DNA from 2 places in the Janthinobacterium sp. 13 genome. Region 2 is predicted to be linked to the other one. Evidence: riboswitches for the same ligand, from Rfam matches in the RefSeq annotation. Region 2 holds a riboswitch; the other holds the start of a gene.
The links. Region 2 has a riboswitch for thiamine pyrophosphate ahead of CLU94_RS22130 (TonB-dependent siderophore receptor). Riboswitches for the same ligand answer to the same signal wherever they lie in the genome.

Region 1 (4,813 bases), 2.8 Mb from region 2:
CACGGCGTCGTCCCGGCTGAGCACGTCGCCATGGCCGCTGGCCAGCACGGGATCGAGCACGACGGGCAAGCTTGGGCGGGACAACCGCAATTGGGCGATCAGTTGCGCGATGACGGCCGCATTCGCCGCGCTGCCGGGGATGCCGATTTTCACGGCATCGATGGCGACCTTGGCGATCAGCGCCTGCGCCTGTCGGCGCAGCAATTCCGGCGCCACAGGCTCGACAGCAAACACGCGGTCGTTGTCCTGCACCGTCAGCGCCGTGATGACGGGCAAGGCATGCGCGCCCTGCGCCGCAATCGCTAGAATATCGGCGGCGATGCCGGCGCCGCCCGACGGGTCGGCGCCGGCAAACACGAGCACGGTGCGACGTTGCAGCGCCATCACGCCAGCCGGCCCGCCATCGGCGACGAAGGCGAGGCGGCGAACTTGCGCGGCATGCGCCCCGCCAAAAACGCTTCGCGCCCGGCCCGCACAGCCAGCTTCATCGCATGCGCCATGCGCACGGGGTCGCGCGCGCCGGCAATCGCTGTATTCATCAGCACGCCATCGCAACCGAGTTCCATGGCGATGGCCGCGTCCGACGCCGTGCCCACGCCCGCATCGACGAGCACGGGCACTTTCGCCTGGTCTATGATCAAGGACAAGTTCCACGGATTCAAGATGCCCATGCCCGAGCCGATCAGTGACGCCAGCGGCATGACGGCCACGCAGCCGATGTCTTCCAGAATCTTCGCCTGGATGGGGTCGTCGCTGCAGTAGACCATCACGTCGAAGCCATCCTTGACCAGCGCTTCGGCCGCGACCAGGGTTTCCGGCATGTGCGGAAACAGCGTCTTTTCATCGCCCAGCACTTCCAGTTTCACCAGATTGCGCCCGCCCAGGAGTTCGCGCGCCAGTTGCAGGGTGTACACGGCATCCTTGGCGTTGTAGCAGCCGGCCGTGTTCGGCAAAATCGTGTACTGGTCGGGCGGCACGAAATCGAGCAGGCTGGGCGCGTTCGGATCTTGCCCGATATTCACCCTGCGGATCGCCACCGTGATGATCTGCGCCTCGGCCGCGTCCGTTGCCTCGCGCGTCTGCGGCAAATCCTTGTACTTGCCGCTGCCCACCAGCAGGCGCGATCGATACTGTTTTCCCGCGATGGTCAGCAGGTCGTTGTTTGTTGCGGTATTCATGTGCGTTTCCTTGTCTATTCTCAACTTAACCGCCGCCAATCGCGCGTACGATTTCCACCTGGTCTTGAATTTCCAGGACCCGGTCGTGCCACGCCTTGCGCGGCACGACGCTGCGGTTGACGGCCAGCGCCAGCGCCTGGTTTTCCAGCGACAACGCGGCGATCAATTGGTCCAGGGTTTGCCCCGGCGGCACCTGGTGCGGCGCGCCGTTGAGCGTGATGTCGATCAATGCAGTCATCACGCCCTCCTTCAGACCTTGCGGTACAGCTCGGCGCCGTTCTTGATGAATTCGATGGCTTTCACCTCCATCCCCTGCTGCAGCGCCTTGTCTTCCGCGATGCCCATGCCGGCCGCGTATTCGCGCACTTCCTGCGTGATCTTCATCGAGCAGAAATGCGGGCCGCACATGGAGCAGAAATGCGCCACCTTGGCCGAATCCTTGGGCAAGGTTTCATCGTGGAATTCGCGCGCCTTGTCCGGGTCCAGGCCGATGTTGAACTGGTCGTCCCAGCGGAATTCGAAACGGGCTTTCGACAGCGCGTTGTCGCGGATTTGCGCGCCCGGATGGCCTTTCGCCAGGTCGGCCGCGTGCGCGGCGATCTTGTACGTGATGATGCCGTCCTTGACGTCCGCCTTGTTCGGCAAGCCCAGGTGTTCCTTCGGCGTCACGTAACACAGCATGGCCGTGCCATACCAGCCGATCATGGCCGCGCCGATGCCCGAGGTGATGTGGTCGTAGCCGGGCGCGATATCCGTCGTCAGCGGCCCCAAGGTGTAGAACGGCGCCTCGCCGCACTGTTCCAGCTGCAAGTCCATGTTTTCCTTGATCAATTGCATGGGCACGTGGCCCGGACCTTCGATCATCACTTGCACGTCGTGCTTCCAGGCAACTTGCGTCAGCTCGCCCAGGGTTTTCAGTTCGCCCAGCTGCGCTTCGTCGTTGGCGTCGTAGATGGAGCCGGGGCGCAAGCCGTCACCCAGCGAGAACGACACGTCATACGCCTTCATGATTTCGCAAATTTCTTCGAAATGCGTGTAGAGGAACGATTCCTGGTGGTGCGCCAGACACCATTTCGCCATGATGGAGCCGCCGCGCGAAACGATGCCCGTCAGGCGCTTGGCTGTCATCGGCACATAGCGCAGCAGCACGCCCGCGTGGATGGTGAAATAATCGACGCCCTGCTCGGCCTGCTCGATCAGGGTGTCGCGGAAGATTTCCCACGTCAGATCTTCCGCCTTGCCATTGACCTTTTCCAGCGCCTGGTAGATGGGCACGGTGCCGATGGGCACGGGGCTGTTGCGCACGATCCATTCGCGCGTCTCGTGGATGTGCTTGCCGGTCGACAAGTCCATCACGTTATCGCCGCCCCAGCGGATGGCCCAGGTCATCTTTTCCACTTCCTCGCCGATGGAAGAGGTTACGGCGGAATTGCCGATATTCGCATTGATTTTCACCAGGAAATTGCGGCCGATAATCATCGGCTCCACTTCCGGGTGATTGATATTGGCGGGGATGATGGCGCGGCCGCGGGCGATTTCCTCGCGCACGAATTCCGGCGTGATTTCGACCGGGATGCTGGCGCCGAAGGACTGGCCCGGATGCTGGCGGCCCATCAGGTCGGCCAGGCGCTCGCCCATGGGGCCGGAAGCCTTGAGCTCGCGCAAATACTCCTGGCGGCGCATGTTTTCGCGGATGGCGACGAATTCCATTTCCGGCGTGATGATGCCTTGGCGCGCGTAATGCATCTGCGTCACGTTCTTGCCGGCGATGGCGCGGCGCGGCTTGCGGTGCAAATTGAAACGCAGCTCGGCCAGCTTCGGGTCCGCCAGGCGGGCGATGCCGTAGTCGGAAGTGGGACCGGGCAATTCTTCCGTGTCGGCACGCTCCATGATCCATGGCAGGCGCGGCGTATCGAGGCCGGAGCGGATGTCGATGTTCACGTCCGGGTCCGTGTACGGGCCGGATGTGTCGTAGACGTAGATCGGCGGATTCTTTTCGCCGCCGAACGACGCTTCCGTGTCGGACTGGCTGATCTCGCGCATGGGCACGCGGATGTCGGGACGGCTGCCTTGCACGTAAATCTTGCGCGAATTGGGCAGCGGCGCGATGGCGGCTTCGTCGACCGTGGCGGTGGCGGAGAGGAATTTCGGGTTGGCGTTCATTTTGGCTCCTTGGCTAGACTATTTTTAAGCCTGGAGCCAGCTAAGGAGGTTCGGAATTGCGCACGCGGAAAAGCGGGGTGCAGTCATCCTAAAGCTTCCCTTCGCTGGCATTATCCAGATCAGGTTCGGAGGGTATTTCTCACCCGCGCTTGCACCGTGTTTCCACAGCGAAAGGCAGGACCCCTAGCGTTTGCCGCCTTGCGGCAGCGAGCCAATTATACGCGGTTCGCGCCGCGTGGCCAGATGATTTCTTGCAGGTGTCGTCTTTGCGCATCTGCTGCATTGCAACAGACGGCAGCGCGCTTATTTCTTCTTGCCCCAGCGCCAGCTGGTCGGTTCGCCCTTCAGCTGGCAGATGAAAATGAGCACGGCAACGATGGCCACTTCATAGACGATGTAGCCGACCAGCATGGTTTGCGGGGGGAACAGGAAGGCGCCGCAGGCGAACAGCGCCAGCGCGACCAGGAACACCAGCCAGCCCTGCCAGGTGATGGGCAAGCCCCAGCCCCAGCCATAGGTCTTGGCGGGGAACCAGTAGGAGGGAGATTTGTCGGTCATGATTTTTCCTGGTCTGTATCGATGGCGCCCAGTATAAATCAGGCACTGCGATGGCGCTCCGTGACATCGAGGCCGATGCCGCGGTAGCCGATGAAGCGGCTGCCCGTGTCGAACATCGGTTCGCCGCTCACCTGCAGGTATTGCGTGCTGCCGTCGAGGTTGGCGCGGCTGTAGATAAAGTCGAGAAACGGTTCCCTTGCGGCAATCTTGGCGTCGAGCAAGGCGCGTTCGGCCGCGTTCCAGCGCTGCGGCTCTTCCTCGCTGCCGATACCCAGCATTTCAGCCACGGGGCCGGAAAAGCGCGTCAAGTTGCCCTGCGCATCCTGCTCCCAGTACCAGTCGGACGACAGTTCCGTGAAGCGCTGGAAGCGCGCTTCGCTTTCGCGCAACTCCGCCGTGCGCACTTCCACCATCTGTTCCAGCGACTTGTTGTATTCGGCCAGCTTCTGGTACAGCAATCGCACTTCCAGCATGTTGTGGATGCGCGTCTTGACTTCCACCAGGTCGAAGGGCTTGCTGACGAAATCCTTGGCGCCCGCCTGCAGCGCGCGCAGCTTGTGGCCCGGCTGGGCCGTGATCACCAGCACGGGCAGATAGCTGCCCGCCTCGAGGTCGCGCAAGCCTTCCATGACTTCAAAACCATCCATTTCCGGCATCTGCAAGTCGAGCAGGATCAGGTCGTAGCGGTGCTGCTGGTGCAGCGCGCGCACGGCTTGCGGGTCCATGGTGGAGGTGATGCGCGTATAGCCGGCATTGCGCAGCACCTGTTCCAGCAGCATGACGTTGGCCTCCTGGTCATCGACGATGAGGATGCTGGCGTTCAGGATCTCGGTGGCTTGAAGCATGGCGGTATTCCTAAAAATAGATGCTGAATTAGCGTACTGCATGAGTGTCGTCGGCCAGGCCGTGCGCGG
Region 2 (4,813 bases):
GCTCAGCAACAGCCTAAACCTCAGCGGCAGGAGCCCCATGTTCAATTTCGACTTTTACAATCCGACGCAAATCCTTTTCGGCCAGGGCCAGATCGCCGCCATCACGGCGCTGATCCCGCCCCAGGCCAGAGTGCTCATGACGTATGGCGGCGGCAGCATCAAGCAGAACGGCGTCTACGATGAAGTCAAGGCGGCGCTGGCCGGCCATACGGTGCTGGAATTTGCCGGCATCGAACCCAATCCCAGCTATGAAACCCTGATGCAGGCCGTGGCCATGGTGAAAAGCGAGCGCATCGATTTCCTGCTGGCCGTCGGCGGCGGTTCCGTGGTCGATGGCACCAAGTTCATCGCCGCGGCCGCCCTGCACGAAGGCGTGGCGTGGGACATCCTGGCCAAAGGCGGCAAGATCGTCGAAGCCGCCCTGCCCTTCGGCACCGTGTTGACCTTGCCGGCCACGGGTTCCGAAATGAATGGCTCGGCCGTGATCACGCGCAAGGCCACGCAGGAAAAGCGCTCGTTCATGAGCCGCAAGGTCTATCCTAAATTCTCCGTGCTGGACCCGTCGAAGACATTCACCTTGCCGCTGCGCCAGGTGGGCAATGGCGTCGTCGATGCGTTTGCGCATGTGATGGAACAGTATTTGACCTACCCTGTGAACGCGTCCGTGCAAGACCGCTTCGCCGAAGGCATTTTATTGACGCTGATCGAAGAAGGCCCGAAAGCCCTGTCGCACCCGGACGACTACGACGTGCGTGCCAACGTGATGTGGAGCGCCACCCTGGCCTTGAACGGCCTGATCGGCGTGGGCGTGCCGCAGGACTGGTCCACGCACGCCATCGGCCACGAATTGACGGCCTTGTACGAGCTCGACCATGCGCAAACCCTGGCCATCATCCTGCCCAGCATGTTGCGCGTGCGCAAACAAGCCAAGCGCGCCAAGCTGCTGCAATACGCGGCCCGCGTGTGGGGCCTGGACGGCGGCGACGAGGATGGCCGCATCGAAGCCGCCATCGCGCGCACGGAATTCTTCTTCCGCCACATGGGCGTCAAGACGCGCCTGGCCGACTACGGCCTCAACCACGCCAGCGTGGACGCCGTCGTGTCCGCCCTGGAAGCGCACGGCATGACGGCCCTGGGCGAACAGCGCGAAGTGACGCCCGCCGTCAGCCGCAAGGTGCTGGAACTCAGTTTGTAGATTCGCACCACACTGTTGTAAAACGGTCAGCCGGGTGGGACAGCTGGCCGTGGTTCATGCTAAGCTGTCATTTCGCTAGGGGTCCTGGAGCAGTCATCCGGGTGAGAGATACCCTTCGTACCTGATCTGGATAATGCCAGCGAAGGAAAGCGCAAAGTACCTCCCTCCTTTGATAGCTCCTGCGTTGGCGCCAGCCGAACAAGCAGCCTGCCGTGCTCTTTCCCAGAGACGGCTTGAACCACGAGCAATCTATGTCCACACCGAATTTATCCGTTTCTGTTTTGACCCTGGCCATCCTGCACGCGTTTGCCGCGCCCGCCCTGGCTTCCGACGCAGCCGACCCGCAGGCGCAAAGCATGGCCGAAGTCGTCGTCACGGCCAGCAAGGCGCCGGCCGCCAAGCGCGCCTCCGTGGGCGGCTTTTCCGACGCGCCGCTGCTGCAGACGCCGGCATCCGTCACCGTCATTTCGCAAAAAGACATGCAGGACTTGCAGATCCGCAATCTCAGCGATGCAGTCAAGCTCGACACCAGCATCAACGACGCCTACAACGCCGTCGGCTATGCGGAACAGTTTTCCATCCGCGGCTTCAAGCTCGATAACAATTCCAGCTACCGCAAGGATGGCGTGGCCATTCCTGGCGACACGCAAATCCCGCTGGAAAACAAGGAACGCATCGAAGTGCTGAAGGGCCTGGCCGGCTTGCAGGCAGGCGTGGCCGCGCCGGGCGGCGTGATCGACTTCATCGTCAAGCGCCCCACCGCCGCCCCGCTGCGCACGGTCACCGTGGAAACGCGCGAGCGCGGCACCGTGTACGGCGCCATCGACCTGGGCGGCCGCCTGGAAGACACGCGCTTCGGTTACCGCGTCAACGTGGCCGCCGAGCGCCTGCGCTCCTACATCAAGGGCGCGGACGGCAACCGCAAGTTCATTTCCGGCGCCTTCGACTGGCAGATTTCGCCGCAAGCCCTGCTGCAAATCGATGCCGACTACCAGGACAAGGCGCAGGCGACGGCGCCCGGCTTCCAGCTGCTGAACAATAAAACCTTGCCGACCGGCATCAGCGCCGACGCCATGCTCAACCTGCAGCCGTGGACGCGTCCCGTGGAAACCGTCACCAGCAATCTCGGCCTGCGCTTCCAGTACGCGTTCAATGACGACTGGCATGCCACCCTGTCGGCCAACCAGCACTCGTTCAAGCGCGACGACTACACGGCCTTCCCGTATGGCTGCAGCGCGCAAGACCTGTACCCCGGCTTCTGCGGCAATGGCGACTTCGACGTGTATGACTACCGCAGCCTGGGCGAGACGAAAAAACCGCTGAGCGCGCAAGCCATGATCCAGGGCAAGTTCGCCACCGGTTCCCTGCGCCATGAATTCACGGCCGGCGTCTCGACCTTCCGCCGCAAGGACCGCGCCGGCCTGTACGTGTACGACTGGGCCGGCGTGAGCAACATCTACCGCCCGCAGATCGTCGACATGTCGACGGGCGTGCAAGGCCCCGTGCGCCTGGTGCGCAAGGACACGGAAAACTCCGTCTTCGTGCAGGACATCGTCAGCCTGGCGCCGGACTGGAAGCTGCATGGCGGCTTGCGCCATATCAATGTCGACGGCTACCAGTATGTACTCAAGGCCGATACGGAAATCCGCGCCAAGCACGATTTCCTGCTGCCCAACGTCTCGCTCGTCTACACCCCGCTCGACAATCTGTCCGTGTACGCGGCCTATTCGCAAGGCATGGAACATGGCGGCACGGCCGACCGCAAGGCGCTCAATGCCAACGTGGAATTGTCGCCCAGCCGCTCGAAGCAGGTCGAACTGGGTGTGAAGATGGAGGTGACGCCGGACTTCATGCTGGCGGCCAGCCTGTTCCAGATCCGCAAGGGCCTGGAATTCAACCAGTACGTCGACAGCACCGCCTATAACTTCGTGCGCGAGGGCCAGGCCCAGCACCGGGGGCTGGAATTGTCGGCCCAGGGAAAGGCATCGTCCAGCCTGAGCCTGGGCGCATCCGTGACGGCCCTGAACAGCCAGCAGTCAGGCACGGGCAATGCCGACCTCGACGGCAAGCGCGTGCCCAACGTGCCGGCCTTCAAGGCGGCCGTGCATGCGGATTACGCCGTGCAACAGGTGGCGGGCTTGAGCGTGAATGGCAGCTGGGAATATGCGGGCAAGAAAGCGTTTGAGTACAGCAACACGACCTTCGTGCCGTCGTACAACGTGTTCAACCTGGGCGCCGCGTACGCCACGCGCATCGCCGGCACGCGCGCCGTGCTGCGCGCCGCCGTCAACAACGTAGCTGACAAGTTCTACTGGCGCGACGTGACGCCGGAGTCGGATGGCTATCTGTATCCGGGCGCCAGCCGCACCTTCAAGGTCTCGGCGCAGTTTGACTTTTAATTGAGGGAAATGGCAGGCGCCGCAGCGAGCGCCTGCTGCAGCAAAGGCGCCGCCTGTTCCAGGCGCGCCTCCAGGCTGTCGCGCAGCACGTGGTAGACGATGCCGCGCGCGTCGAGCTCATCGAGCAGGTAGCGGTAGATCAATTGGCGCACGGCTTCCGACTCGCGCTGCAAGCCGTCGGCCACCCAGGGGCTGTCGGGCGCCGTGACCAGGGTCAGGCCATAGTGGTAGTCATCGGCCAGGGCGGCCAGCGGCGCATCGACGCCATGGAAGTAATGGCGGCTGTAGACGGCCGTCATCAGCGGCGTCGTGTCGCAAAATAAAAATTGCTGCGCCTGCGCGGCGGCCGCGTTTTCCCGCTCCAGCTGCATGCGGGCAATACCATACTGATCCGCCGCGACGGGCACCCTGCCTTGCGTTTCCACAAACTCGCGTAAATACTCGGGCACCCACACCGTGCCATGGCGCTCGGCCAGGGCCGCCGCCAGGGTCGACTTGCCCGACGATTCCGCGCCCAGGATGGCCACGCGCACGCAACGCTCCATCACTTGAGGACCATCGCGCTCGGCGCGGCCGGGGCCGACTTTCTCCACGCCAGCAAGCCGATGACGGCCATCACGACGAAGAACGCGTACAGCACGGCCGTCAGGGTCAGGCCCTTGTGCACATACAGCCACACGTACAGCACGTCGACGATGATCCAGGCGATCCAGTTTTCCAATTTCTTGCGCGACAGCAGGAATTGTCCCACCAGGCTGCCTGCGGTGAGGAAACCGTCCGCATGGGGCACGTCCGTGTCCGTCGTCGTCAGCAGCCAGGCGATGAGCAGGAAGCCCACCAGCCAGCCGACGGCACATGCCAGCCAGCCGCGGCCGTCGAGGCGCGTCACGGGCAGGGTCTTGCCGCCGCTGGCCGGGTGCAGCCACTGGTACCAGCCCCAGAACGAGACGCTGATGAACAGCAGTTGCAAGGCCATGTCGCCATACAGGCGCGATTCGAAAAACACGAAACCGTAGGCGGCCGAGGAAATGATGGCGAACAGCCACGCCCAGTGATTCTGGCGGATGTTCAGCGCAACGGTTGTCAGTGCCAGGACAAAGGAAATCAGTTCAAGCGGCGTGGTGGCAAAACCCAGCAGGAGAAGCGTATCGTTCATGGGAATCGTGATGAGGCTGGTGGTGCAGTATGCAATACCAGCCATGAATAAGCAAGATTGCCC

Region 1: linked by a shared signal. The riboswitch ahead of thiC (phosphomethylpyrimidine synthase ThiC) and the one ahead of CLU94_RS22130 (TonB-dependent siderophore receptor) in region 2 are both predicted to bind thiamine pyrophosphate.

What each region holds. Positions count from the first base shown of each region.
Region 1 covers NZ_PEEQ01000001.1:2,236,494-2,241,306, forward strand. The annotation lists gene thiD (bifunctional hydroxymethylpyrimidine kinase/phosphomethylpyrimidine kinase) at 1-384, opposite strand, end outside; gene CLU94_RS09800 (thiazole synthase) at 384-1,178, opposite strand; gene thiS (sulfur carrier protein ThiS) at 1,204-1,407, opposite strand; gene thiC (phosphomethylpyrimidine synthase ThiC) at 1,428-3,341, opposite strand; TPP riboswitch at 3,421-3,536, opposite strand; gene CLU94_RS09815 (hypothetical protein) at 3,645-3,899, opposite strand; gene CLU94_RS09820 (response regulator) at 3,938-4,744, opposite strand; gene CLU94_RS09825 (hybrid sensor histidine kinase/response regulator) at 4,773-4,813, opposite strand, start outside.
Region 2 covers NZ_PEEQ01000001.1:5,023,790-5,028,602, reverse strand. The annotation lists gene CLU94_RS22135 (iron-containing alcohol dehydrogenase) at 38-1,195, shown strand; TPP riboswitch at 1,263-1,360, shown strand; gene CLU94_RS22130 (TonB-dependent siderophore receptor) at 1,447-3,594, shown strand; gene CLU94_RS22125 (AAA family ATPase) at 3,591-4,139, opposite strand; gene pnuC (nicotinamide riboside transporter PnuC) at 4,139-4,750, opposite strand.